One region of the Streptomyces sp. NPDC090045 genome, then DNA from elsewhere that is predicted to be linked to it. Evidence: riboswitches for the same ligand, from Rfam matches in the RefSeq annotation. Region 1 holds a riboswitch; the other holds the start of a gene.

Evidence for each region. Region 1 has a riboswitch for glycine ahead of gcvP (aminomethyl-transferring glycine dehydrogenase). Riboswitches for the same ligand answer to the same signal wherever they lie in the genome.
Region 2: it holds a riboswitch for glycine, as region 1 does, so the genes downstream of both, gcvT (glycine cleavage system aminomethyltransferase GcvT) here and gcvP (aminomethyl-transferring glycine dehydrogenase) in region 1, are expected to answer to the same signal.

Annotation. Positions count from the first base shown of each region.
Region 1 covers NZ_JBIVFA010000013.1:271,271-285,326, forward strand. Annotated here, with positions in the region: gene ACIPYQ_RS30400 (glutamate--cysteine ligase) at 1-289, opposite strand, end outside; gene ACIPYQ_RS30405 (hypothetical protein) at 785-1,405, shown strand; gene ACIPYQ_RS30410 (DUF5999 family protein) at 1,667-1,855, shown strand; gene gcvP (aminomethyl-transferring glycine dehydrogenase) at 1,956-4,841, opposite strand; glycine riboswitch at 5,038-5,136, opposite strand; gene ACIPYQ_RS30420 (PRC-barrel domain-containing protein) at 5,249-5,614, shown strand; gene ACIPYQ_RS30425 (DNA polymerase IV) at 5,658-7,100, opposite strand; gene ACIPYQ_RS30430 (MerR family transcriptional regulator) at 7,145-7,783, opposite strand; gene ACIPYQ_RS30435 (bifunctional nuclease family protein) at 7,973-8,446, opposite strand; gene ACIPYQ_RS30440 (MerR family transcriptional regulator) at 8,510-9,271, opposite strand; gene ACIPYQ_RS30445 (FHA domain-containing protein) at 9,342-10,286, opposite strand; gene ACIPYQ_RS30450 (DUF881 domain-containing protein) at 10,372-11,247, opposite strand; gene ACIPYQ_RS30455 (small basic family protein) at 11,253-11,585, opposite strand; gene ACIPYQ_RS30460 (DUF881 domain-containing protein) at 11,582-12,490, opposite strand; gene ACIPYQ_RS30465 (mannose-1-phosphate guanyltransferase) at 12,626-14,056, opposite strand, start outside.
Region 2 covers NZ_JBIVFA010000007.1:69,781-83,836, reverse strand. Annotated here, with positions in the region: gene ACIPYQ_RS20095 (L-serine ammonia-lyase) at 1-469, opposite strand, end outside; gene glyA (serine hydroxymethyltransferase) at 860-2,116, opposite strand; gene gcvH (glycine cleavage system protein GcvH) at 2,132-2,512, opposite strand; gene gcvT (glycine cleavage system aminomethyltransferase GcvT) at 2,625-3,740, opposite strand; glycine riboswitch at 3,881-3,984, opposite strand; gene ACIPYQ_RS20075 (AAA family ATPase) at 4,191-4,859, shown strand; gene ACIPYQ_RS20070 (enhanced serine sensitivity protein SseB) at 5,070-5,804, shown strand; gene ACIPYQ_RS20065 (enhanced serine sensitivity protein SseB C-terminal domain-containing protein) at 5,861-6,601, shown strand; gene ACIPYQ_RS20060 (ABC transporter permease) at 7,047-8,045, shown strand; gene ACIPYQ_RS20055 (ABC transporter substrate-binding protein) at 8,177-9,877, shown strand; gene ACIPYQ_RS20050 (ABC transporter permease) at 10,019-11,026, shown strand; gene ACIPYQ_RS20045 (ABC transporter ATP-binding protein) at 11,158-12,168, shown strand; gene ACIPYQ_RS20040 (ABC transporter ATP-binding protein) at 12,177-13,271, shown strand; gene ACIPYQ_RS20035 (trimeric intracellular cation channel family protein) at 13,404-14,056, shown strand, end outside.

The DNA of each region.
Region 1 (14,056 bases):
GGCCGCCGAGCCGGTGCGGCAGGACGTTCACCTCCAGATTGAACATTCCCAGTTCGGTCTGGAAATCCGGACTCGCTATCCGCTCCAGCACCTGGGCATTCACCATTCTCGGCAACCCGTCGGCGCCCGCGAGATTCAGCTCGATCTCCAGTCCCATCATGTTCTTGGGGCGATCGAACCTCTTCTCCGCCAGGAGTCGCTCCAGCCCCTCCAGACACTCGTGAAGCTTCCTTCGATACCGCTGCCGATCGGACAGGTCGAATCCGCCCGCCACGACCTTCTCCCCCATCGAAGCGTCCCTCCTCGAGTGGGCCCGGCCCCCGGAGACCCGGGCGCGCATTACGGTCGATGATGCCCCGCCTCCGTGATCCATAACGCGGTGGGGGCGTGCGTGGCGAGGAGCGCGCGCCGGTTTGGCCGAAGGGCGCTTCGGCACATTCACCTGGCAAGTCGCTTCGCGCAAATTCCTCTTCGACTTTGCACGCGCCGCAAAACCGATGCTTTCCAGCCGAGCCCCCGTCCGGTAACCTCCGAGGTCAGCGCGGCACGTTCGCGCACATCCGGCATGAATGCCATGTCAGCGGGACCGGTAAGCGCCTTGTCGGCAATAGGCGGGACAGCTAGCCGAAACGCTGCGTGAACACATGTCGTATAAACTCCGCAATCGAGGCAGAGAGTTGACGCGCGGCCATTGCCCCTCGGCCCCCCTCTGGCCCCAGAATGCGACAGCGCCGTCCGCACCTGCCCCCGTTCCACAGGTCTCCCAAGTGAGAGGCGACCCACCATGCCGCTGCATGTCCCTCCGGCTCCCGCGCCCGCCCTGCGCAGCGTCCTCGCGGCACTCGGTTCTCCCACCGCCGTCCACGAGGCGCACACCCCGGCCCTGCGCGCGATCCAGGGCCCACTGACCGCCGAACTCCCCCTGCCGGTGCACGTCCTCGACCGGCTGGGCATGTCCACCCTCGCGGCCGGCGGCAGGCCGCCCCGCACACGGCTCACGGGCTGGCGGTTCCTGATCCGCAGCGGGGACCGCCACGTCGCGGCGGCCGACACCCGCCTGACCGCAGACGGCTGGACCTTCTCGCACTTCTTCGAAGGGCCGTACGTCGCCGCCACCGAACGCGCGCTGCGCCAGGCGGAATCCCTCGGTACGAACTACCAGCCGCGGCTGCTGTCCGTACCGGAGCTCTACATGCTGACCCTGTGGCTGCACGGGGCGGTGGGCGCCGACGCCTCCGCCGGGCTGCCCGCCGGCGAGGACCTGCTGGTGCCGCTGGCCCCGGCCCCGCCCGGCATCGCCGCGTACCGGCCGCATCCGGTCTCCGAGCTGCTGCCCGTGCTCACCCATCGCCTGACCCCCGCCACGGCACCCCTCCCTCCGTCGCTGGCCGCGCCCGCCGCCTGACCCAAGTAACCCATTCGGCCTAGTCCGCTCGGGTCATCTGCGAACCATCCGAAATGACAGGGGAGTTGGCCTGAACCGCCCGCACGAGTGATGCGTCATCAATCTGTGAGGACAGCTGCGGGGAAATACCTGCGAAGCGGCTGTCGTGGGGGAAGACTGATGACACGCTCCCCGCGGGTGCGGGGATGACCCAGGGGGACGGCCATGAATCACGCATCGAGCCGTAGCACGCAGACCACACCGCAGCGAAAGAACGCATCCATGTGCCAGCACCAGCCAGCCTGCCCGTCAGCCGAATCCGCCGACCGGGAGGCCGCTCGCCCGGTGGCCAACCACCCGGAGCAGGGCTGGAGCCTGCTGTGCAATGGCGTCCTGCTCTTCGAGGACACCGGTGAACTGCTGCCGGACGGCCAGATCATCGCCCCGCACCGCCCGCTCGCGGCGGCCTAGGCGCTGAGAACGGCCCGGCCGACGCACGCCATGACGAAGGGGCCGGTCCGGGAGATTCTCCCGGGCCGGCCCCTTCGTCATGTCACGTCACCGCTCGGTGTCAGTGGTCGTACTCGTCCAGCGGCGGGCAGGAGCAGACCAGGTTGCGGTCGCCGAAGGCGCCGTCGATGCGGCGCACCGGCGGCCAGTACTTCTCGGCGGCCGTGACACCGCCCGGGAAGACGGCCTCGTCGCGGGTGTACGGGTGGTTCCACTCGCCGCCCAGTGCCGCCGCGGTGTGCGGGGAGTTGGCCAGCGGGTTGTCGTCCGCCGGCCACTCGCCGCCCGCGACCCGCTCGATCTCGCCGCGGATGGCGATCATGGCGTCGCAGAAGCGGTCGATCTCGGCGAGGTCCTCGGACTCCGTCGGCTCGATCATCAGCGTGCCGGCGACCGGGAAGGACATCGTCGGGGCGTGGAAGCCGTAGTCGATCAGACGCTTGGCGATGTCGTCCACGCTCACGCCCGTGGACTTCGACAGCGGGCGCAGGTCGATGATGCACTCGTGCGCGACCAGGTTGCCCGGGCCGGTGTAGAGCACCGGGTAGTGCGGCTCCAGGCGCTTGGCGATGTAGTTGGCACCGAGCACCGCCACCTGGGTGGCGCGCTTGAGGCCCTCGCCGCCCATCAGGCGCACGTACGACCACGAGATCGGCAGGATACCGGCCGAGCCCCACGGGGCGGCCGAGATCGGGCCGACGCCCGTCTCCGGGCCGGCGGTCGGCTGGAGCGGGTGGTTCGGCAGGTACGGGGCCAGGTGCGCCCGGACACCGACCGGGCCGACGCCCGGACCGCCGCCGCCGTGCGGGATGCAGAAGGTCTTGTGCAGGTTCAGGTGCGAGACGTCGCCCCCGAAGTGACCCGGCTTGGCGAGGCCCACCAGGGCGTTCAGGTTGGCGCCGTCGACGTAGACCTGGCCGCCGGCCTCGTGCACCTGGGCGCAGATGTCGGCGACGTGCTCCTCGAACACACCGTGCGTGGAGGGGTACGTGATCATCAGCACGGCGAGCTCGTCGCGGTACTGCTCGATCTTGGCGCGCAGGTCGGCCGCGTCCACCTCGCCGTCGTCGGCGGTCTTGACGACGACGACCTTCATGCCGGCCATCACGGCGCTGGCGGCGTTGGTGCCGTGCGCGGAGGACGGGATGAGGCAGATGGTGCGCTGCTCGTCACCGTTCGCACGGTGGTAGGCGCGCACGGCCAGCAGGCCGGCGAGCTCGCCCTGGGAGCCGGCGTTGGGCTGGATGGACACCTTGTCGTAGCCGGTGACCTCGCAGAGACGTTCCTCCAGCTCGGTGATGAGCGTGAGGTAACCCTCGGCCTGCTCCACCGGGGCGAAGGGGTGCAGCTGGCCGAATTCGGGCCAGGTGACCGACTCCATCTCGGTGGTCGCGTTGAGCTTCATGGTGCAGGAGCCCAGCGGGATCATGCCGCGGTCCAGCGCGTAGTCCTTGTCCGAGAGCTTGCGCAGGTAGCGCAGCATCGCGGTCTCGGAGCGGTGCTGGTGGAAGACCGGGTGCGTCAGGTAGTCGTCCGCGCGCAGCAGGCCCTCGGGCAGGGTGTCGTCCGTGGTCGCGTCGAGCGCCTCGATGTCCGCGGTGACGCCGAAGGCCGCCCAGACGGCCTCGACGTCGGCGCGCAGGGTGGTCTCGTCGCAGGCGAGGGAGACGTGGTCGGCGTCGACCTGGTGCAGGTTGATGCCGCCCTCGCGGGCGGCGGCGACGACCTCGGCCGCGCGGCCCGGCACGCGGGCGGTGACCGTGTCGAAGTACGAGCCGTGCACGATCTCGACCCCGCCGGCCGTCAGGCCCGCGGCGATCAGGGCCGCGTAGCGGTGGGTCCGGCGGGCGATCGTCCGCAGGCCGTCCGGGCCGTGGTAGACGGCGTACATGGCGGCCATGACGGCGAGCAGCACCTGCGCGGTACAGATGTTGCTGGTGGCCTTCTCGCGGCGGATGTGCTGCTCGCGGGTCTGCAGGGCCAGGCGGTACGCCTTGTTGCCGTCCGCGTCCACCGAAACGCCGACGAGGCGGCCGGGCAGCGAACGGGCGTGCTTGTCCTGGACGGCCATGTAGCCGGCGTGCGGTCCGCCGAAGCCCATCGGGACGCCGAAGCGCTGGGTGGTGCCGACGGCGATGTCCGCGCCCAGCGCGCCCGGGGAGGTCAGCAGGGTCAGTGCGAGCAGGTCGGCGGCGACGGCGACGATGGCGCCGAGCTCGTGCGCCTGGTCGATGACCGGCTTGATGTCGCGGACGGCACCGGAGGCGCCCGGGTACTGGATCAGCACGCCGTAGACACCGCGCTCGGCGACCTCGGCCGGGATGCCCTCGGACAGGTCGGCGACGACGACCTCGATGCCGATCGGCTCGGCGCGGGTCTCGATCACGGCGATGGTCTGCGGCAGCGCGTCGGCGTCGACGAGGAAGACGTTCCCCTTGGCCTTGCCCACGCGGCGGGCCAGCGTCATGGCCTCGGCGGCCGCGGTGCCCTCGTCGAGGAGGGAGGCGCCCGAGGTCGGCAGCCCGGTGAGCTCGGCGACGACGGTCTGGAAGTTCAGGAGCGCTTCGAGGCGGCCCTGCGAGATCTCCGGCTGGTACGGGGTGTACGCCGTGTACCAGGCCGGGTTCTCCATGACGTTGCGGAGGATCACCGGGGGCGTGAAGGTCCCGTAGTAGCCGAGACCGATCATGGAGGACAGGACCTGGTTGCGGTCGGCGAGCGAGCGCAGCTCGGCGAGCACCTCGGCCTCGGTCCGCGCCTCGGGCAGGTCGAGCGCCTCGGCGGTCTTGATCACATCCGGTACCGCGGCGGCGGTCAGTTCGTCCAGGGAGCCGTAGCCCACATGGGCGAGCATCTTCGCCTGCGCCTCGGCATCCGGACCGATGTGGCGCTGTTCGAAGGGGATGCCTCGCTCCAGCTGGGAGAGCGGAATGCGGTTGGCGGTCATGTACGGAGGCCTCCTGGTCGTATGACCTGCGAGGGGCACCACGGCGCGGGCACCCGGACGGCCTCCCCCTCTGTCATCTGCACCTGAGAGTTTCACCGGAGTCACGGGGGTCGCCCGAGCCCTCCGGCTTTCACCGTCGGTGAGGAGTGGGACCGGCACTGCGCGCCCGGTACCCGCCCCTGCTTTCCAGAGTGGCCTCGTCCGTGCGGTACGTATGCCTGAGAGATTCCGGGGAGGATTTGCTCCTTCGGCGCCTCCGTCTTGCTCACTCGGAGGACTCTCCCGCACAGGGTCGACAGCCATCACCCAGCCTACCAGCGAGGATCTGGGGCCTCCCCGAGTGGCCTCCGCTGCAGTTATGCACTTCTGTAGTCATTACGGAGGAGTTGCGACCATTTGGAGGGACCGTGCAGACCGACATCGATCCGCGCAGCCTGATCGGCCGCAAGGCGTTCGACCGCAATGGCACCAAGATCGGCACCGTGGACGAGGTCTACCTCGACGATGCCACGGGCGTCCCGGAATGGGCTGCCGTCCGTACGGGCCTGTTCAGCCGGGACGCCTTCGTCCCGCTGGAGCCGAGCGAGATGGTGGGCGACACCCTGCGGGTGCCCTTCGAGCGCTCCCTCATCAGGGACGCCCCCGACTTCGGCGTCGGCCGCCACCTCTCCCCCGAACAGGAGCTGCAGCTCTACCACCACTACGGCCTGGACACGACCCTGCCCACGGACTTCTCGCGCGACTTCGGCCGCCTGGCGAACGACGAGGGCTGAGCGCCGCGGGACTGCGGGCCTTGGCGGGCGACACCCTCCCGGATCATGCCGGGCCGGCGGCTCCCGGCTCCCCCTCCCCCACCAGCGGCAGCGGATCGGACGGCTCCAGCTCGGGGTCGTCCACCCGGAAGGTCCGCACCCGGCCCGGCTCCGATCCCGGCTGCTCGAACCGTACGGTCACCCGCCCGACCCCGCTGCCCTGCACCCACCCGGGCCCGTACACCGCGTGCCGTACGTCACTCCCGGCCGGCCAGCGCCGCTCGGGAGCCGGCTCCGGCTCCCCCGGAGGCCCGTCGGCCGCCGGCGCCCCGGAACCCTCAGAGGCCCCCACAGACCCGCCTGCGGCTCCGCTCTCACCGCTCCCGCCGGAGACAGCCGTCCCGGCCTCCTCACCCGCCCCGTCCGGCTCAGAGGCAGCCGACTGAGCGAACAGGTCCTCCTGCGTGTAGTCCGCGAGCCCGGTCACCCCCACCCCCAGCAGCCGCACCCCTCCCGTGGTGTCCACGCCCTCCAGCAGCCGCGCCGCGGCCTCCCGCACCACCGCGGGGTCGTCCGTGGGCCCGCGCAGCGTCTCGGACCGCGTCAGCGTGGAGAAGTCGTACCGCCGCACCTTCAGCACGATCGTCCGCCCGGAGTGCCCCGAGCCGCGCAGCCGCTGCACACACCGGTCGGCGAGCCGCTGCACCTCGTTCCGGATCCGTACCCGGTCGTGCAGGTCCACATCGAAGGTGTCCTCGACCGACACCGACTTCGCGTCCCGCTCCGCGACCACCGGCCGGTCGTCCAGCCCCAGCGCCATCCGGTACAGGCCCACGCCGTGCGCCCGCCCGAGCATCCGGACCAGCTCGTCCTCCCCGGCCTCCGCCAGCTCCCCCACCGTGGTGATCCCGGCGCGGCGCAGGTGCTCCCCCGTGGCCGGCCCCACCCCGGGCAGCGTCCGTACGGACATCGGCGCGAGCAGCTCGCGCTCGGTTCCCGGCTCGATCAGCAGCAGCCCGGCCGGCTTGGCCTCCTCGGACGCCACCTTGGCCAGCATCTTCGACCCGGCGAGCCCCACCGACCCGCTGAGCCCCGTGGCGGCCCTGATGTCGGCCCGCAGCCGCTCACCCGTCGAGCGGGCGGTCCGCGAGTCGAAGGCCACCCCGCCCGCCTCCAGGTCCACGAAGGCCTCGTCCAGGCTGAGCGGCTCCACGAGCGGCGACAGCTCGCGCAGCAGGGCCATCACCACGTCGCTGACCTGCCGGTAGAGACTGAAGCGCGGGATCAGGTAGGCGCCGTTCGGGCAGAGCCGCCGCGCCTGCGCCGTCGGCATCGCGGAGTGCACCCCGAACCGCCTGGCCTCGTACGAAGCCGTGGCCACGACCCCGCGCGGCCCCAGCCCACCGACGATGACGGCCTTGCCCCGCAGACTGGGCTTCGACGCCTGCTCCACGGAGGCGTAGAAGGCGTCCATGTCCAGATGCAGAATGGTCGGCGCGGCTCTCACAGCACCGATGCTGCCCTACGGCACTGACATTTCTCCGGCCCGGATCAGACGGCGCGGTTGCGGCGGGCTGCCAGCTCGTCCGTCGGGTTGTGCCCGACCAGGGTCTCGCCGGTGTCCACCCGTTCCCCGTGCAGCTGCGAGAGCGCGCTCTCGACATCGCGCCACACCACGCCCACGGCGATGCCGAAGACGCCCTGCCCACCCTGGAGCAGGCTCACGACCTGGTCGGGAGAGGTGCACTCGTACACGGTGGCGCCGTCGCTCATCAGCGTCATCCGATCGAGGTCCGAGAACCCGCGGTCACGCAGGTGCTGGACCGCCGTGCGGATGTTCTGCAGCGCCACCCCGGTGTCCAGGAAGCGCTTGACGATCTTGAGGACCACGACGTCGCGGAAGCTGTAGAGGCGCTGGGTGCCCGAACCGTACGCGGGGCGCACGCTCGGCTCCACCAGTCCGGTCCGCGCCCAGTAGTCCAGCTGCCGGTACGTGATGCCGGCCGCGGCACACGCCGTCGGCCCGCGGTATCCGATCTGCTCGGGCGCCGGGTCGCCGCTCACCGGTCCGACCGGCGTCGACTCCGGCTGACGGCGCGCGGACCCGACCGCGCCACCGTGCAGCGGGTACGGCCCAGCGTCACTCCGTACGGGGGTGCCCCCGGTCGTACCGTCGCCCGTGATCCTCACGCCGACCCTCCGTCCTTGACCTGCCACCTTGAAGGTAGGCAGTCACCAGGGGTGCGTCAACGATCGCCACACTCGGCACGCCGAGTGATAATCACCCTGAGAGTGGTTTCCCGTATCCCGTTATGGGGAAAGGCTAATCGAATGGGCTGAAAGATCCCCGCGGATCGCGCGGACGGCGCGGCCCACACCTCACTGCGGGCCGGTGCCGAAGTCCTCGGGCGAGATCTGGTCGAGGAACTCGCGGAACTTCTCCACCTCGTCCTCCTGCTCGTCCGGAATGGCGATTCCGGCGTCGTCGAGCACGCCGTCACTGCCGTAGATCGGCGTCCCCGTCCGCAGGGCCAGCGCTATGGCATCGGACGGCCGCGCGCTCACCTCGACCCCGCTGGCGAAGACGAGCTCCGCGTAGAAGACGCCCTCCCGCAGATCCGTGATCCGGACCTCGGTGAGCTCCTCGCCGATCGCCTCCAGCACGTCCTTGAACAGGTCGTGCGTCAGCGGCCGGGCAGGGGCCATCCCCTGCTGCGCGAAGGCAATGGCGGTCGCCTCCCCTGGACCGATCCAGATGGGGAGGTACCGGTCGCCTCCCACTTCACGCAGGAGCACGATCGGTTGGTTGGAGGGCATTTCCACCCGGACACCCACAACGTCGAGCTCGTTCACACAGCAACCCTAGGACCTGCCCGGCAGGTTTGGGTAGTCGGGGCTCCACTCCGACCAGCGCGGTCACCGCAACCGGACTCCCAGAGCGGTCTGCACGAGGGCCTCGTGGAGCCGTACGGACAGCCCCGCCAGCTCCTTCAGCGTGGCCTCCGCATGGGCCCTGGTCTGCGGGTTGCGGTGCCGGCGCAGCGGTGCCACGACCTGCTCCACCAGGCCCGCCTCCCGGTCGGCTGCAGCTTTCATCGCGCGCAGGTGCCGCGGCTCCAGCCCGAAGCGCCCCAGATCGGCCACCAGCCGGGCCACCGTGACCGCCTCGGCGTCGAAACCACCGCCCGGCGCCTCGGCCAGCAGCCCGTACGACTCCCACTCGACCAGCTGGGCCTCGTCCACGTCGGCGGCGGCCAGCAGCTCCGCCCGGCCCACCCGGGCCACGGTGGGCCGCTCCCGCCCGACCTCGCCGTACACGGCCGCCGGGCTGGTGGGATCGTCGGCATCCCCGTGCGCGGTGGGCGCCGGGATGCGGATCTGCTCACCGCGGGCGAGCGCGTCCAGCTGCTCGCGGATGACCTTCAGCGGCAGGTAGTGGTCGCGCTGCAGACGCAGGATGCGGGCGAGGCGCTCCACATCCTCGGTGCTGAACTTGCGGTATCCCGAAGGGGTGCGCCGGGGCTCGACGAGCCCCTCCGCCTCCAGAAAACGGATCTTCGAGATGGTGACCTCGGGGAACTCGTCACGCAGCGTGGTGAGCACCGTGCCGATGCTCACCAGCCGCCCGGCCGAGCCGGCGGTGCCGTTTCCGGCACCCCCTGTCGGGTTGCGCAGCATGGGACCTTCCCTGGGAAGCCCCGGACGGAGTCCGGGGGCGGGGGTCCCCCCGGACGGAGTCCGGAAGGGGTCAGATGCCCCGCAGGCTCGCGTAGAAGACCAGCCGGTACTTTCCGATCTGCACCTCGTCGCCGTTGTGCAGGGCGACGGAGTCGATCGGTTCCCGGTTCACGTACGTGCCGTTGAGGCTGCCCACGTCGGAGACGGTGAAGCCGCCGTCCTGGCCCCGGCGGAAGTCGACATGGCGCCGGGAGACGGTGACGTCGTCCAGGAAGATGTCGCTCTGCGGGTGCCGGCCGGCCGTGGTCAGCTCGCCGTCCAGCAGGAAGCGGCTACCGGAGTTGGGACCGCGCCGCACGATGAGCAGGGCGGAACCGGGCGGCAGCGCTTCCACCGCGGCCTGGGCCTCGGGGGAAAGCGAGGACGACACGTGCGTTTGTCCCGACACCTCGGCCTCGTAGGCCTCCAGGCCCGAGATCGAGATGGTGGACGTGGTCTCCGAGGCGCGCTCCGGCGTCAGACCCGGCCGCAGCGGCGCCCCGCAGTTGGAGCAGAACCGGCTGGCCGCATCGCTGCGGTGTCCGCACCTGCTGCAAATCTGCTCGGCCGACATGGACGGCTCCTCGCGCCGCGGCTGCCCCGCGGAGGCATTGGTGGCGTACGGGTCGGGGGCAAACCCTCCACCCGCAGTTGAGGTTGATGGTTCACCGAAACCTATGCCTCCGGTACCGGCAGGGTCAACGGACGACGCGCCGTGGCCGCCCGGAACATCACCCGGGCCGGCCACCTCGTCGCGGAAGAGCGGCCGGTCGCCCTGCGCTTCCGCGTCCCCATGCCCCGCACGGTGCCGTGCCGAACCGCTGTCCTCGCGGTTCTTCTTGCCGAACAACTTCTCAAACAACTTCACGGGCGATTCCCCTTGACCGAAACAGACCCGCCCGTGGGGCAGGACGAACTCCGAATGCAGACACCTGCCGACCCGGACATTCTCACAACGTCCGTAACCACCAGACAGTTTCCACCACGCACCGCGACTTCAGTGCGCCGACCCCCCGCAGGCATCCGCCCGCGTGAGCCGCTCCACCTTCCACTCCAGTTCCTCACGATGACGACCGAGCGTAGTCAGGCTGCTTCGCAGCCCGCAAGGCATCCACAACGATCTTCGCCGACCGTGTGACGGCGACGGTCGCCTGCTCCTTCTCCAGCGTCTGGACGACACCACCGGGAATGTTGAGCGCGGGCTCCAGATCCTGGGGCTTGCCGATCACCTTGAACTCGTAGGGCTGTGTGATCTTCTTACCGTCGATCGCGACCCCGCCGTTCTCGTCGGAGAAGTACGAGCCGGCCACGATGCGCACACCGTTGATCTGGATCGCCTCGGCCCCGGCCGCCCGCAGCTCCTGAAGGGTGTCCAGCAGCTGGTCGGACTGCACCTGGCCCGTGGGGTCGGTGATCTTCAGCGTGATGCCCGGCCCCTGCGCTGCCACCGTACCGGCCAGGATCCCGAGTTGACGCTCCTTCTCCACGGTCTGCTTGCGGGCCTCCTCGGCCTGGTTGGAGCTGCTCTCCAGCTCCCTGCGCTGATCCTCCAGCGCCTGCTTCTCCTCTTCCAGGCGCTTGGTCCGCCCGTCGAGCTCGTCCAGGATCCGTACGAGGTCCTCCTGGCGCGCCCCGCGCAGCGCGCTGGAGTCGCTGTTCGACCGGACCTGGATGGCCAGCCCCAGCCCCAGGACGAACAGCAGCAGTGCGACGATCAGTTGGGCCCGGCTCACCCGCGGCGGCCACAGTCCGGCCGCGAGCCGCTGCCGGCCGGTCTCCTCGGGCTGATCAGCGGCCTGCGCGGGCTGATCAGCGGCCTGCGCGGGCTCCTGCGCAGGCTGCTGCGCGGGCTGCTGGGCGGGCTGCGCCGGTACGTCCTTCGGCGGCTGCCCTTCGGGCCCCGGACCCGACTCCTCGGGACTGTCGTTCGTACTCATCGGCCTCACGCCCGGAACACGTGCCGGCGGATGGCCGCGGCGTTGGAGAAGATGCGGATGCCGAGGACCACGACCACGCCCGTGGACAGCTGCGAGCCGACGCCGAGCTTGTCACCGAGGAAGACGATCAGCGCCGCCACCACCACGTTCGACAGGAACGACACCACGAAGACCTTGTCCACGAAGATCCCGTCCAGCATCGCGCGCAGACCGCCGAACACCGCGTCCAGCGCCGCCACGACGGCGATCGGCAGATATGGCTCCACCACGGCCGGTACCTCGGGCCGGACCAGAAGTCCGACCACCACTCCGGCCAAGAGGCCCAGTACCGCGATCACGATGCACCCTTCTGCTGCTCTACCGGTGTAGCCGTACGTACGGTCAGACTCGACGCGGCCGGCAGCCGCACCTCGTCCGCGGCGGACAGGGTGTAGCGGATCCCGTAGCTCTCCTGCAGCACGTGCAGGTACTGGCCGTCCGCGGAATCCTGGAAGGCCGTGCCCAGCCGCTTCTTGTCCCCCACCGCCAGCACCTCGTACGGCGGCACCAGAGGCCTGTTGTCGACCAGTATCGCGTCACCCGCGGCCCTGATCGCCGACAGCTCCGTGAGCCGCTGCCCGTTGATGGAGACGGCCTCCGCCCCGGACTGCCACAGCCCGTTGACGATCTTCTGCATGTCGCGGTCGCGGAGTCGGCCGGTGTCCGAGAAACCGGAGCTCTCACGCGGTTTGCCACCGCCTCCGGAGGAGGCGCCCTTGGCATCGTCCACGACCAGCTTGATCCCGGGCCCGCGGACCTCCGTGGCACCGGCCAGCAGCGCCACGAGCTCGCCCTGGCCCCCGCCGGGCTGCTTCAGCGCCGCGCGCTGGCGGGCCGCGACATCGGTCCTCAGGCTGTCGATCTGCCGCTCCAGGCCGTCCGCGCGCTCATCGGCCCGCTGCACCCGGTCGATCAGCTCGTGACGCTCCTTGGCCAGCACCGGAGCGGCTATCCGCGCCTCGGCCGCACCGAGCGTGACGACAACGGCGGTGATCATGAGTCCGGCGGCGAGCCCCAGTTTGGCCTTGAGGTTGCGGGGCAGACCCGCCGTTCCCTCCGCCTCGCGCCGGGCCGCGGCCTCCGCGTAGCCCTCGTCGAGGCTGTGGTCCATCACGTGCGTCAGCAGCGACATGGAAGCGTCCGGGCGCGGGGGCGCAGGAGACGCCGGAGTCCGGTTGTGGGGCGGCTGCGACATGCCGCACATCGTCGCATGTCGGCGCCGTACACACCCAATGCGCCCATCCGGTGGACCGGAGCGGGACTCCCGCACCCGGCCCACCGGACCCTGCCCTACGTCGTCACGCAGCGACGCGTTGCGTCGTCACACGGTGACCGGCGCTCAGTGCCCGGCCCCGTCCACCACGGCCGCCCACTCGTCGAGCAGGGCCTGCGCGGAGGCGTCGTCGGGGCCTTCGGCCCACAGGTGGGTGACCGCCTCCGCCGGGTCGGGCAGGACCAGCGCCCACCGTCCGTCGGCCTCGACCACCCGTACCCCGTCGGTGGTGTCCACCTGCCGGTCGCCGGCGGCCTCCACGACCCGCCGCATGACGAGCCCCTTCACCGCCCACGGCGTCGGAACGTCCCGCTTGAGCACGTGGGCCCGCGGAATCCGGGCGTCGATCTGGCTCAGCGTGAGCTGCGTGCGCGCCACCAGGCCGAGCAGCTGCACGAAGGCCGCCGAACCGTCGAAGACGCTGCTGAACTCCGGAACGATGAAGCCGCCCCGGCCGTCCCCGCCGAAGATGGTGTTCTCCGCGCGCCCCACCCGGGTCAGGTCGTCGGGCGACGTCGTCGTCCACTCCACCTGCGTGCCGTGGTACGCCGCCACCTGCTCGGCGACCCGTGTCGTGGTCACCGGCAGCGCGACCTTGCCGCTGCGCTTCTCCGCGGCCACCAGGTCGAGCATGACCAGCAGCGCGCGGTCGTCCTCGATGATCCGTCCGCGCTCGTCCACGAGCGAGATCCGCTCGCCGACCGGGTCGAAACGGACCCCGAAGGCCGCCCGCGCGGAGGCGACGATCTCCCCGAGCCGCACCAGCCCGGCCCGCCGGGACTCGCTCGTCTCCGTCGGCCTGGACTCGTCGAGCCCGGGATTGATCGTCAGGGCGTCCACGCCGAGCCGTCCCAGGAGGCTCGGCAGCACGAGCCCGGCGCTGCCGTTGGAGGCGTCCACGACCACCTTGAGCCCGGCATCGCCGATCCCGGTGGTGTCCACCCGCCGCAGCAGCGAGCCCGTGTAGGCGTCGAAGACGCTGCCGGGGAACTGCAGGTCGCCGATCTCGCCGGGGAACGCCCGCCGGTACTCCTGGCGTGCGTACACGCGGTCCAGCTTGCGCTGCTGCTGGAGCGAGAGGTCGGCGCCGCGCTCGTCCAGGAACATGATGTCGACCGAGTCCGGCACACCCGGCGAGGTCCGCAGGACGATCCCGCCGGCGGTGCCGCGTGCGGTCTGCTGCCGGGCCACCGGCAGCGGTACGTTCTCCAGGTCGCGTACGTTGATCGCGCTGGCCTGCAGGGCCGAGATCACGGCCCGCTTGAGCGCTCTCGCGCCTCGGGAGTGGTCACGGGCCGTGGTGACCGTCGCCCCCTTCTTCAGGGTCGTCGCGTAGGCGCCGGCGAGCCGGACCACGAGCTCGGGGGTGATCTCGACGTTCAGGATCCCGGAGACTCCCCGCGCGCCGAACAGATGGGCCTGCCCGCGGGACTCCCAGATGACGGACGTGTTGACGAAGGCGCCGGCCTCGATCGTCTTGAAGGGATAGACCCGCAC
Region 2 (14,056 bases), on a different contig from region 1:
AGCCGCCGCCGACCGAGTAGTACGTCTTCTCCAGCAGCGGGGCGCCGGCCTCGTCGTACGCGAAGAGCGTCATGCCGTTCGCGTGGTACGGCAGGGAGCGCCGGCGGTGGAGGATCAGCTGGTTCGGCTCGTCGAAGGCGATCTCGTGTCCATCGCCTATCTCCGCACCCAGCAGCCGCAGCCGGCCGCTCTTGCGGATGCGCTCCACCTCGTCGTCCGCCGTCTCGACGTTCACCGTGCGGGGGGAGTGGCCCTCCAGGCCCAGCAGGACCGCCTTGGGGGTGCCGTGTCCGTGGCCGGTCGCGCCGAGGGAGCCGAAGAGCTCGGCCCGGACGGAGGCGGTCTGGGCCAGCACGCCGTCCTTCTTCAGCCGCATGACGAACATCCGCGCGGCGCGCATCGGACCGACCGTGTGGGAGGAGGAGGGACCGATGCCGATGGAGAAGAGATCGAAGACGGAGATGGCCACGGTGGCGGACTCCCTTGTCTGCTCGTGGGGTGGGAGGGGGCAGGAGAGGTGGATTGATCGGATTTTGTCCGACAGACGAGCTTAACGCGGTGAGGTGAACGGCTCGGCTGCCGGACGAGGTGGGAAGGATTACGTGGACAGGTCGGGCGGGTGCCGACTCACACTCCGGAGCCGCCTCGTGGTCCCGTACGGCCGTGGCCGCGGCGGGCCCGCGCCGCCGGGCGGCGGAAGGGGTGGGGGAGGGCCCCTGCGCCGTGCGGGGGCTGGGGCCGGGGCAGGTGTGCAGGCGCGGCGACGGGGGTGCGGGGTGCCGTCCGCCTGGTACTCCTGCTGGTCATGGGAAGGGCCCGGCCCTGTCCGCGAACAAGACCGGGCCCTTCACGCCGTCGCTTAGAGCGACGGGTACAGCGGGAACTTCGCGGCGAGCGCCGAGACGCGCGCCTTGAGGGACTCGGCGTCGTACGTCGGCTTCAGCGCCTGCGCGATGATCTCGGCGACCTCGGTGAAGGCCTCGGCGTCGAAACCGCGGGTGGCGAGGGCCGGCGTACCGATCCGCAGACCCGAGGTGACCATCGGGGGCCGCGGGTCGTTCGGGATGGCGTTGCGGTTGACCGTGATGCCGACCTCGTGGAGGCGGTCCTCGGCCTGCTGACCGTCGAGCTCGGAGTTGCGCAGGTCGACCAGGACCAGGTGCACGTCGGTGCCGCCGGTGAGGACGTCCACGCCCACGGCCTTGACGTCGTCCTGGACCAGGCGGGCGGCGAGGATCTTCGCGCCCTCCAGGGTGCGCTCCTGGCGCTCCTTGAACTCGGGCGAGGCCGCGACCTTGAAGGAGACGGCCTTGGCCGCGATCACGTGCTCCAGCGGGCCGCCCTGCTGACCCGGGAAGACCGCGGAGTTGATCTTCTTGGCCAGCTCCTGCGTCGACAGGATGACACCGCCGCGCGGACCGCCGAGGGTCTTGTGCGTGGTGGTGGTGACGACGTGGGCGTGCGGCACCGGGTTCGGGTGCAGCCCCGCGGCGACCAGGCCGGCGAAGTGCGCCATGTCGACCATCAGGTACGCGCCGACCTCGTCCGCGATGCGGCGGAAGGCGGCGAAGTCCAGCTGGCGCGGGTACGCGGACCAGCCGGCGACGATCAGCTGCGGCTTGGACTCCTTGGCGAGGCGCTCGACCTCGGCCATGTCCACCTCGCCGGTCTCGTCGACGTGGTACGGGACCACGTTGTAGAGCTTGCCGGAGAAGTTGATCTTCATGCCGTGGGTCAGGTGACCGCCGTGGGCCAGGTTGAGGCCCATGATCGTGTCGCCCGGCTTCAGCAGCGCGAACATCGCGGCGGCGTTCGCCTGCGCACCCGAGTGGGGCTGCACGTTCGCGTGCTCGGCACCGAACAGCGCCTTGATGCGGTCGATCGCGATCTGCTCGACGACGTCGACGTGCTCGCAGCCGCCGTAGTAGCGGCGGCCCGGGTAGCCCTCGGCGTACTTGTTGGTCAGGACCGAGCCCTGGGCCTCCATGACGGCGACCGGAGCGAAGTTCTCCGACGCGATCATTTCCAGGGTGGACTGCTGGCGAACGAGCTCGGCGTCGACGGCGGCGGCGACGTCCGGGTCGAGCTCGTGGAGAGGGGTGTTCAGTACAGACATCAGGGTCCCCTGGGGTCAGTTACCGGCGGTGAGCTGGGTGTACTCCTCGAAGGACAGGGTGTCCTTCGGCTCCTCCGAGAGGCGCACCTTGAACAGCCAGCCGCCCTCGAACGGGGCCGTGTTCACGAGCGCCGGGTCCTCCACGACGTCCTGGTTGGCCTCGACGACCTCGCCGGAGACGGGGGAGTACAGGTCGCTGACCGACTTCGTCGACTCCAGCTCGCCGCAGGTCTCGCCCTCGGTCACGGTCTCGCCGACCTCGGGGAGCTGGGCGTAGACGACGTCACCGAGCGCGTTGGCCGCGAACTCCGTGATGCCGACCGTCGCGACGCCGTCCACGGCGTCCGACAGCCACTCGTGCTCCTTGGTGTAACGCAGCTTCTCGGGGTTGCTCATGACCTGATTCTCCTGGATGCGGGGGAGTGGATACGAACGGTGGTCTCGGGTACTGAGACGCTGCCGGACGGGGTTCCCGTACGGCTCGTGCACGGCTGGACCGTGTGCGGAACTACTTCTGCCGCTTGTAGAACGGCAGCGCCACGACCTCGTACGGCTCATGCGTACCGCGAATGTCGACGCCGACGCCGGAGGTGCCGGGCGCGGCGTGCGCCGCGTCCACGTACGCCATCGCGAGCGGCTTGCCCAGCGTCGGGGACGGGGCGCCCGAGGTGACCTCGCCGATGACCTGACCGTCGGCGACGACCGGGAAACCGGCGCGCGGGACGCGGCGGCCCTCGGCGATCAGGCCGACCAGCTTGCGCGGCGGGTTGGTGGCGGCGCGCTCGGCGGCGGCCTCCAGCGCGGCGCGGCCGACGAAGTCCCCCTCCTTCTCGAACTTCACGACCCGGCCCAGCCCCGCGTCGAAGGGGGTCAGGGAGGTGGTCAGCTCGTGCCCGTACAGCGGCATGCCCGCTTCCAGGCGCAGGGTGTCGCGGCAGGACAGGCCGGCCGGCACCAGGCCGACGCCCTCGCCCGCCTTGGTCAGCGCCTGCCACAGCTCCACGGCGTGTTCGGGGGCGACGAACAGCTCGAAGCCGTCCTCGCCGGTGTAGCCCGTACGCGCGATCAGCGCGGGCACGCCCGCGACGGTGCCCGGCAGGCCTGCGTAGTACTTGAGGCCGTCCAGATCGGCGTCCGTGAGGGACTTCAGGATGCCGGGGGACTCCGGGCCCTGCACCGCGAGCAGCGCGTACGCGTCGCGGTCGTCGCGGACCTCGGTGTCGAAGCCGGCGGCGCGCTCGGTCAGGGCGTCGAGGACGACCTGCGCGTTGGAGGCGTTGGCGACGACCATGAACTCGGTCTCGCCGAGGCGGTAGACGATCAGGTCGTCGACGATCCCGCCGTCCTCCTGACAGATGTGCGTGTAGCGGGCGCGGCCGACGCCGACGGTGGAGATGTTGCCGACCAGCGCGTAGTCGAGGGCCTTGACGGCCTCCGGGCCGGTCAGCGTGATCTCGCCCATGTGGGAGAGGTCGAAGAGACCGGCCTTGGTGCGTACGGCGTTGTGCTCGTCGCGCTCACTGGCGTACCGCAGCGGCATGTCCCAGCCCGCGAAATCGGTCATGGTCGCACCGAGCGAGCGGTGCAGCGCGTCGAGGGCGGTCAGACGGGGGGCAGTGCTCATGGGTGTGGCTCCCGAGTCCCAGGGCATGACATGACGAGGAGGGTCCTCCCCATCTGTCATCGGAACCTGAGAGGTTCGCCGAGAGTTCCTCGGCTTGCACCTTGGGTGGAGCTGCCGAGCAGCTCGCTTTTCAGATCTGCCTCATCCACGCGGTACGGGGCCTGAGAGATTCAAGGGAGGATCTTGCTCCTTCGGCGCCCGCGCACGGCCTTGCGGCGTGCCGGGACTCTCCCGCGCGGATTCAAGCGGCCGGTATGCAGTTGGTCCAGATGGCGCACATCATTGCACGCCATGCCCGTGATCGGGCGGAGGGGTCCGAAAGTTCGTACGGTACCCCGAGAGGACGGACCGGAACCGGGGCTGCCGGATTACCGTCTCTTTACACTCAGTGGGCAAGGGTCCTGGTGACCCGATTCGGGGGAGGCGAACACTGTGCGGAGATTCGGAGTGGTGACGACGACGGGAACCGTGGACGCGGTGCCGGCGCAGCGCGGCGCGCGCGGACGGGACCACGAGCGCGAGCGGGCGGCGGGCCCCGGCATCCGCCCCGTACGCGACCTGCGCGGCCCCGCCGTGCACGGTCCGCAGCGGCTCGCCTTCGCGGACGGGGACATCGTCGTGGTGTCCGGCCTGCCCGGCGGCGGCAAGAGCACGCTGATCAAGCGGGCGGCGGCCGAGGGCGGCGCCGTCGACTCCCAGGACACCCGTGAGCGCTGGGAGCGGCGGATGCCGGCCGCGCTGCCGTACGCGGTGTACCGGCCGCTGGTGCGCGCCGCGCACTACTGGGGGCTGGTGCGGCTCCTGCGCTCCGGAGCCTCCGTGGTCGTCCACGACTGCGGTACGCAGAGCTGGGTGCGCGGCCTGCTGGCGGCGGCCGCGCGGCGCCGGGGGCGGGCGCTGCACCTGCTACTCCTCGACAGCAGCCCCGAGGAGGCCCTCTCCGGGCAGGCCGCGCGGGGGCGGCGGGTCTCGGCCTACGCCTTCGCCCGCCACCGCGGAGCGGTGGGCCGCCTCCTGCGCGAAGCCGAGGCGGGCCGCCCGCCGCACGGCTGCGCCTCGGTGACCCTGCTGGACCGCCGCTCGGCCGCCGCCGTGACGGGCATCGCCTTCCACACGTGAGCCGGGCTGGATCATCCAGCCTCGCCGGCGGTTGAGGCGCGGGGTCTGGGGCGGGGCCCCGGGCTTTTCAGCCCCGCCGGCGATTGAGGCGCGGGGTTCGGGGCGGAGCCCCGGTCTTTTCGGCTCCGGCGGCCCCCCGGCGGCGGCGCGCCGCGCGGGGCCGGTACCCTGCGGGGCGACACGCGCGGGATCAGGCAAAGGCAGGGGCACATGCAGGGCAGCGGCTGGCCGGGGAATGAGCTGGAGCAGGTGCTCGGGGCGGCGCTCGGGCACCCGGACGCCGGCGGGCGGATCCTGGAAGTGCTCGGACGCAGCCAGGTGTGGGTCCCCCTGCCCGGCGGCGGCGGCCCGGACTCGGCCGATCTCACCCTGCCCACGATGGACATCGGCGGGGCGGCGTACGTCCCCGTCTACACCTCCGAGGCCCAGTTCCTCGCCTGTGCCGGCCCCGGCATGGCCTTCGCCGTGGCCCCGGCCGTGGAGTTCGCCCGCGGCCTGCCCCCGCAGCTCGGCATCGCGCTCAATCCCGACGGCGCCGTCGGCGTCCCGCTGCCCCCGCCCGCCGTCGCGGAGCTCTGCCGTACCGGCCGGACCCCGCTCGACGGCCCCTCCACCGGCGGCCGCGTCCGGCTCTACGAGCCCGACTGGCAGGAGGACCCGGTGGACTTCCTGGCCGCCGCCACCGAGGAGTTCCGGGCCACCGGCGTGGTCGCGGCCGCGCACCGCTGCCTCGCCAGCGTCGAGGGCGGGGCGCCGGAGCTGTTCATCGGTGTCCGCCTGGTGGGATGGGAACCCGAGATGCGCGAGGCCCCGATGGAGGCCCTCGGGCGGGCCCTGACCCGCGTCCCGCCGCAGTGGCCCGTGCAGTTGATCCTCCTCGACGCCGCCCAGGACCCGGTCACGGACTGGATTCGTGAGCGCGTACGCCCCTTCTACGTCCCGTAGGGCCGCTTAAGCTGAGGGGCACGCGTGGACGACGGGCGGACGAAGAGGGGTACCGGGTGAGTGCGTCAGGCACGGCCGCGGCCGGGCAGGTCGAGCACATGATGCGCCAGGTGACTCCCGGGCGCTATGAGAGCTACGAGTCACTCCTGCATGCCCTGTCCGAGGGCCGGCTCTGGATGCTGCTGTGGCAGGGGCAGCCGGGTTCCCCGGACGCCCAGTACGGCGGCATGGAGGTCGAGGGCCTCGGTTACGCGCCCTGCGTCACCTCCCCGCAGGAGCTGGCCGCCAGCGGCTGGAACCGGGGCTACGAGGTGGTCACCGGGCGGGACATCGCCCGCGCGCTCTACCCGGACCGCTGGGGCCTGTGGCTCAATCCGCACGCCCAGGGCGGCGGCCTCGGCGTGCCGTGGGCCGACCTGCGCCGGATCGCCACCGGCCTGGACCGGATGCCGGCCGGCCCGCTGCGGCTCTCCGAGCCCGCCATCGAGCTCCCGCAGTTCTACGGGCTGCTGACCCAGCACGCGCACCGCACGCCCGCCGTCCGGTCGTTGCGCCGCGCCTGGGTGCAGCCCGCGCTCGGGTCCCCGTACCTCGCGGTCGGGCTCGACCTGTACGACGCCTCCGCGCCCGCGCTGGAATCCGTACGGGAGATGATGCGGCAGTCCGTCGGGGTGGTCCCCGAGGGCGTTCCGGTGTGCACGGTCGCGCTGGCCGACGAGCACGACCCGGTGGCGATGTGGCTGCGCGCGCAGACCCGCCCCTTCTACGACCGCGAGGGCCAGGCGCCGGCGTACTGATCGCCTCACCCCCGCATCCGCATATCGAGACATCCGCCTCGAAGGCCGCACCGGACCCATCGGTGCGGCCTTCGGCATATCCGCTGAATAGACCCAAGATCCATGCACGAAAAGGCAGTTGGGACGGATGTCCGTTCCGCGCCGAACGTGAGCTCTTGAACCGCTCAGGCGGGTGCGCCGTTCGGATAACGGAAGTCGACACGTCACATCACGGTTGCGCATCACATCCCCGTCGGGTCTGGCGGGTGATCGAGAGACCGTTGAAGACTCCCCCCACTGAGAGGGCCCAACCAGCGGGTGCCCACTCTTCATCCGCATTTCGCGAGCAGTATCCGTAGCGACGAACCGCCGGCAACCAGCGACAACCGCGCCATGAAGTGAACCAGGCCGTCACAGCGGCTGGCAGGGGCCGGCCACCAGCCGGCCGAGAGGGGTCCCCACCACGATGACGGCACCTACCGAGACCAGCGGGCCCGCGCGGCCCCAACCCGGCGCCAGCCCGGACGGGGCGAAGCAAGGGGCGATTGAGGGCCGCTCGCTCGGCCGGATCGCCTGGACCCGCCTCAAGCGGGACCGGGTCGCGATGGCCGGCGGGATCGTCGTCCTCGTCCTGGTCGTGCTGGCCGTTCTCTCGCAGCCGATCCAGGCGATCTTCGGCCTCGATCCCGACGCCCTGCACCAGGACCTGATCGACCCGTCGCTCGCGACCCCCATCGGCTCCTTCGGCGGCATCAGCTGGTCCCACCCGCTGGGCGTGGAACCGAAGTTCGGCCGTGACATCGCCACCCGCATCCTGGAGGGCTCCTGGGTGTCGCTGCTCGTGGCCTTCGGTTCGACGCTGCTGTCCGTGGTCATCGGCTCGGTGCTGGGCGTCGTCGCCGGTTACTACGGCGGCTGGGCCGACACCGTCATCAGCCGGATGATGGACACCTTCCTCGCCTTCCCGCTGCTGCTGTTCGCGATCTCCATCTCGGCCGCGCTGCAGGGCGGGGCGTTCGGACTGGAGGGGCTGCCGCTCCACATCAGCGTGCTGGTGTTCGTGATCGGCTTCTTCGGCTGGCCCTACATCGGGCGCATCGTGCGCGGGCAGACACTGTCGCTGCGCGAACGGGAGTTCGTCGACGCGGCCCGCTCCCTGGGCGCCCGGGGCCCGTTCATCGTCTTCAAGGAACTGCTCCCGAACCTGGTGGCGCCGATCCTCGTCTACGCGACCCTGCTCATCCCCACCAACATCCTTTTCGAGGCGTCCCTGAGCTTCCTGGGCGTCGGTATCCAGCCCCCGCAGGCCTCCTGGGGCGGAATGCTGAGCGAGGCCGTCAGGTACTACAAGGTCGACCCGATGTACATGGTCGTGCCGGGCCTGGCGATCTTCATCACCGTGCTCGCCTTCAACCTGCTCGGCGACGGTCTGCGGGACGCCCTGGACCCCAAGAGCCGCCGCTGAACCGTTTCCTCGGGCGCGGCCGGGCCACCGCCCACCCCATCACCACTCCACTCTGAATCAGGGGGCTTAACTCCACCATGAAAAGCAGGTCGAGATCAGCTGCGGTGCTCGTGGCCGCCATCAGCATCGCCATGGCCGCCTCCGCGTGCAGCGGCGGGGACAAGACGGGCGAGGGTGACGGCAAGGGTTCCGCCGCCGCCAACGCAGCCGTCACGGGTGTCGTCAACGCCTCGGACAAGAAGGGCGGGACGCTCATCTACGAGGCGTCCGACACGCCCGACTCCTTCGACCCGGGCAACACGTACTACGGCTTCGTCTTCAACTTCAGCCGCCTGTACGCGCGTCCGCTGACCACCTTCGCCCCCGCGCCGGGCGCCGAGGGCAACAAGGTCGTTCCGGACCTCGCCGAGTCCCTGGGCGTCGCGAGCGACGGCGGCGCCACCTGGACGTACAAGCTCCGCAAGGGCGTGAAGTACAGCGACGGCGCCGAGGTCACCTCGAAGGACGTCAAGTACGCCGTCGAGCGCAGCAACTTCGCCCGCGACGTCCACTCCAACGGCCCGAGCTACCTGGCCCAGTACCTCAAGGACAACGAGCCGAAGTACGAAGGCCCGTACAAGGACAAGAGCGCCGAGGGTCTGAAGTCCATCGAGACCCCGGACGACCACACCATCGTCTTCAAGCTCAAGCAGCCCTTCGCGGAGTTCGACTACCTCCTCGCCAACCCGCAGTCGGCCCCGGTGCCGAAGGCCAAGGACGACGGCGCGGACTACGTCAAGCACATCATCTCCTCCGGCTCGTACATGTTCGAGAGCTACGAGCAGGACAAGCAGGCCGTCCTGGTCCGCAACCCCAACTGGGACGCCGGCAACGACCCGCTCCGCAAGCAGCTGCCGGAGAAGATCGTCGTCAAGCTGAAGGTCAACCAGGAGACGATCGACTCCAACCTGAAGGCCGGCAACTCGCACATCGACATCGTCGGCAACGGCGTCGCCCAGCAGACCCAGTCGGAGCTGCTGAGCTCGAAGGACCCGAACACCGACAACGCGCAGGGCGGTCGCCTGGTCTACATGGCGATCAACACCAAGGTGGCGCCCTTCGACAAGGTCGAGTGCCGCAAGGCCGTCCAGTACGCCGTGGACAAGGTCTCGGTGCAGACCGCGTTCGGCGGACCGGTCCGCGGCGCCGTCGCCAGCACGGTGCTGCCGACGGACATCCCGGGCCACGTCGACTTCGACACCTACAAGACCCCGGACAACAAGGGTGACGAGGCCAAGTCCAAGGAACTGCTGACCGCCTGCGGCCAGCCGAACGGCTTCGAGACCACCATCACGGCCCGCAACGACCGTGCCGGTGAGGTCGACATGGCCACCGCGATCCAGGCCTCGCTGAAGAAGGTCGGGATCACCGTCAAGATCCAGCAGTACCCGGCCGGCAAGTACTTCAGTGACTACGCGGGTGTCCCGAAGTTCACCGAGGACAACAAGATCGGCCTCATGATGATGCAGTGGGGTGCCGACTGGCCGACCGGCTTCGGTTTCCTCCAGCAGGTGGTCCACGGCGGTGCGATCGGCAAGACCGGTAACACCAACCTGTCGCAGCTGAACAGCCCCGAGATCAACGGGATGCTCGACGCCAACATCGCCAACACCGACCCCGCCGCCCGCGAGAAGGTCTACGGCGACATCGACAAGAAGGTCATGGATGAGGCGGTCATCGTGCCGCTGACCTACTTCAAGGTGCTGCACTACCGCTCGCCGAAGATCACCAACGCGGTGTCGAACCCGGCCTGGAGCGGCCAGTACGACTACCTCAACGTCGGCCTGAAGTAAGTCCGAACCCAGTAAGGCCCGACCTTTCAGCCCGATCTGCCAGAACCGTGGAAGGCAGGTGAAGGCAGCAGTGCACGCCGGCTCGTGCGGCTCCCCCGACCGGGGAGCCGTACGGGCCGGCGGACGCCGAAGCCGACCCTCGTGTTTGTGTACATCGTCCGGCGGATGATCGCCGCGGTGGCCCTGCTGCTCGTCGTCAGCGCGATCACCTTTGCGATTTTCTTCCTGCTGCCCAGGCTGGCCGGCGGCACCGTCGACTCGCTCGCCACCCAGTACATCGGCAAGAACCCCTCACCGGAGTCGATCGCCGCGGTCAAGAAGAACCTCGGCCTCGACCAGCCCCTGCACCAGCAGTTCTGGGAGTTCCTCAAGGGGATATTCGTCGGCCGCGAGTTCAACTTCGGCCCGCAGCCCTCGCAGTGCCACGCGCCCTGCCTCGGCTACTCCTTCAAGGACCACGTCGAGGTCTGGCCCCAGATGGTGGAGCGCCTGCCGATCACGGCCTCCCTGGCCTTCGGCGCGGCCGTCGTCTGGCTGGTCACCGGCGTGACCACCGGCGTCATCTCCGCCCTGCGGCCGGGCTCGCTCTTCGACCGCGTGGCCATGGGCGTGGCGCTGGCCGGCGTCTCGCTGCCCATGTTCTTCACCGGCGTCCTGTCGCTGGCGCTGTTCGTCTTCAACTGGCCGATCTTCACCAACGTGTACGTCGACTTCTCCGACGACCCGGCCGGCTGGTTCCAGGCGCTCGTCCTGCCCTGGTGCACCCTCGCCTTCCTCTACTCGGCGCTCTACGCCCGCCTCACCCGGGCGGGAATGCTGGAGACGATGAGCGAGGACTACATCCGTACGGCCCGCGCCAAGGGCCTGCGGGAGCGCGTGGTGGTGACCCGGCACGGACTGCGGTCCGCGCTGACGCCGATCATCACCATCTTCGGCATGGACTTCGGTCTCCTCCTCGGCGGCGCCATCGTCACCGAGACCGTCTTCTCGTACCACGGGGTCGGCGAGTACGCCTATCAGGCGATCGCGGTCAACGACCTCCCGAAGATCCTCGGCGTGACGCTGTTCGCCGCGTTCTTCATCGTGTTCTGCAACCTGGTGGTCGACCTCGTCTACGCCATCATCGACCCGAGGGTGAGGCTGTCGTGACCGACCCGACGAAGCCCGTCAGCGGTGCCGGTCAGGGCACCGAAACCGGCACCGGAACCGGCACCGGAACGACCACCGGCACTGCGGCGGCCCCCGACGCGTCGCCCGGACCCTTCCTCGACGTCCGCGACCTGCGGGTCCACTTCCCCACGGACGACGGCCTGGTGAAGTCGGTCGACGGTCTCTCCTTCCAGCTGGAGAAGGGCAAGACCCTCGGCATCGTGGGCGAGTCGGGCTCCGGCAAGTCCGTCACCTCCCTGGCCCTCATGGGCCTGCACCGCGTCGGCAAGGGCGGCCGCTCCAGCGCCTCCCTCTCCGGCGAGATCTGGCTCAACGGCAAGGAGCTGCTCTCCGCCGACCCGGAGGAGGTGCGCCGGCTGCGCGGCCGGGAGATGGCGATGATCTTCCAGGATCCGCTCAGCGCGCTGCACCCCTACTACACCATCGGCTCCCAGATCGTGGAGGCCTACCGGGTCCACCACCAGGTGAGCAAGAAGACCGCCCGCGCCCGGGCGGTCGAGATGCTGGACCGCGTCGGCATCCCCGAGCCCCACAAGCGGGTGGACAACTACCCGCACGAGTTCTCGGGCGGCATGCGCCAGCGCGCCATGATCGCGATGTCGCTGGTGAACAACCCCGAGCTGCTCATCGCGGACGAGCCGACGACCGCCCTCGACGTCACCGTCCAGGCGCAGATCCTCGACCTCATCCGGGACCTGCAGAAGGAGTTCGGCTCCGCGGTCATCATGATCACGCACGACCTCGGCGTGGTGGCCGAGATGGCCGACGACATCCTCGTGATGTACGGCGGCCGGTGCGTGGAGCGCGGTTCCGCCGAGAAGGTCTTCTACGAGCCCCGGCACCCGTACACCTGGGGCCTGCTCGGCTCGATGCCCCGCATCGACCGCGACCAGACCGAGCGGCTCATCCCGGTCAAGGGCTCGCCGCCCAGCCTGATCAACATCCCGAGCGGCTGTGCCTTCAATCCGCGCTGCCCGTACGCCGACGTGCCCGACGACGGGATCACCCGCACCCTGCGGCCCGAGCTGACGGAGGACGGGAACAAGCACTGGTCCGCCTGCCACATGTCGACGGAGCAGCGGACCCGGATCTGGACCGAAGAGATTGCGCCGAAGCTGTGACCGAGGACATGAAGAAGAAGGACGCCCCCGGTGTCCCCGCGCAGCGGGCGGAGCAGGAGGGGCCGCTGCTCAAGGTGTCCGGGCTCACCAAGCACTTCCCGATCCACAAGGGACTGCTGCGCCGCCAGTCCGGTGCGGTCCAGGCCGTCGACGGCCTCGACTTCGAGGTGCGGCGCGGTGAGACCCTCGGGGTCGTGGGCGAGTCCGGTTGCGGCAAGTCCACGATGGGCCGGCTGATCACCCGGCTGCTGGAACCCACGGGCGGGAGCATCGAGTTCGAGGGCCGGGACATCACCCACCTCGGGGCCTCGGCCATGCGGCCGCTGCGCCGGGACATCCAGATGATCTTCCAGGACCCGTACGGCTCGCTGAACCCGCGGCACACGGTCGGCACGATCGTCAGCACCCCCTTCAAGCTCCAGGGCGTGCAGCCGGAGGGCGGGCTCAAGGCGGAGGTCCAGCGGCTGCTGGCGCTGGTGGGCCTCAACCCGGAGCACTACAACCGCTACCCGCACGAGTTCTCCGGCGGCCAGCGCCAGCGCATCGGCATCGCCCGCGCCCTGGCCCTGAACCCGAAGCTGGTCGTCGCGGACGAGCCGGTCTCGGCGCTGGACGTGTCGATCCAGGCCCAGGTGGTCAACCTGCTGGACGACCTCCAGGAGGAGCTCGGCCTCACGTACGTGATCATCGCGCACGACCTGTCGGTCATCCGGCACGTGTCCGACCGCATCGCCGTGATGTACCTCGGCAAGCTCGTCGAACTGGCCGACCGGACCGCGCTCTACGAGAACCCGATGCACCCGTACACCAAGGCGCTGCTGTCGGCCGTACCGGTGCCGGACCCGCGCCGGCGGGGCGCGAAGAGCGGGCGCATCCTGCTCAAGGGCGACGTGCCCTCGCCGATCTCGCCGCCGAGCGGCTGCCGCTTCCACACGCGGTGCTGGAAGGCCACGCAGATCTGCACGACGCAGCAACCGCCGCTGCTGACCCTGAAGACGGGCCACCAGGTGGCCTGCCACCACCCGGAGAACGCCCCCGACCAGGCCCCGGGCGACAAGCCCCTGCCGGGCGCGGCGGACGCGGTGACGAAGGCGACGGAGTAGCAAACCGGCGGGGCTGGACCATCCAGCCCCGCCGGCGTTTGAGGCGCGGGGTCTGGGGCGGAGCCCCAGGTCCTTGAGCCGCGCAGACCCCACCCGTCACCCCGGTGGGAGCCAAGGGGCGACAATGAGCCCGTGCTCCACGATCTCTTCCCGCCCGGGGTCCAGCATGCGCTGGACCTCGCCGGCATCTTCGTCTTCGCCACCGCCGGCGCCCTGCTCGCCGTCCGCAAGAACTTCGACGTCTTCGGCATCGCCGTCCTCGCCCTGGTCACGGCCCTCGGCGGCGGCCTCTTCCGCGACCTCGTCATCGGCGCCGTCCCGCCGGCCGCCTTCGGCGAGCTCAGCTTCTTCGTCACGCCGCTGATCGCCGCCGCGCTCGTCTTCTTCCTGCACCCCGAGGTCCAGCGGATCAACCGGGCCATCAACGTCTTCGACGCCGCCGGCCTCGCGCTGTTCTGCGTGACGGGCACGACCAAGGCCTACGAGTACGGCCTCGGCCTCACCGCGTCCGCCGCGCTCGGTCTCGCCACGGCCGTCGGGGGCGGCGTACTGCGCGACGTCCTCGTCAACGAGGTGCCCTCGCTGCTGCGCGACCGCGAGATGTACGCCGTGCCCGCCACCGTCGGGGCCGCGATGGTCGCCGTCTTCATCGCCCTGGACTCCCTCAACGCCGTCACGACCGGCCTGGCGATCGTCACCACGTTCGTCCTGCGGATCCTCGCCATGCGCTACCACTGGCGGGCCCCGCTGGCCTGGAACCGGCGCTCTTCGGTGGCCGAAGAGCC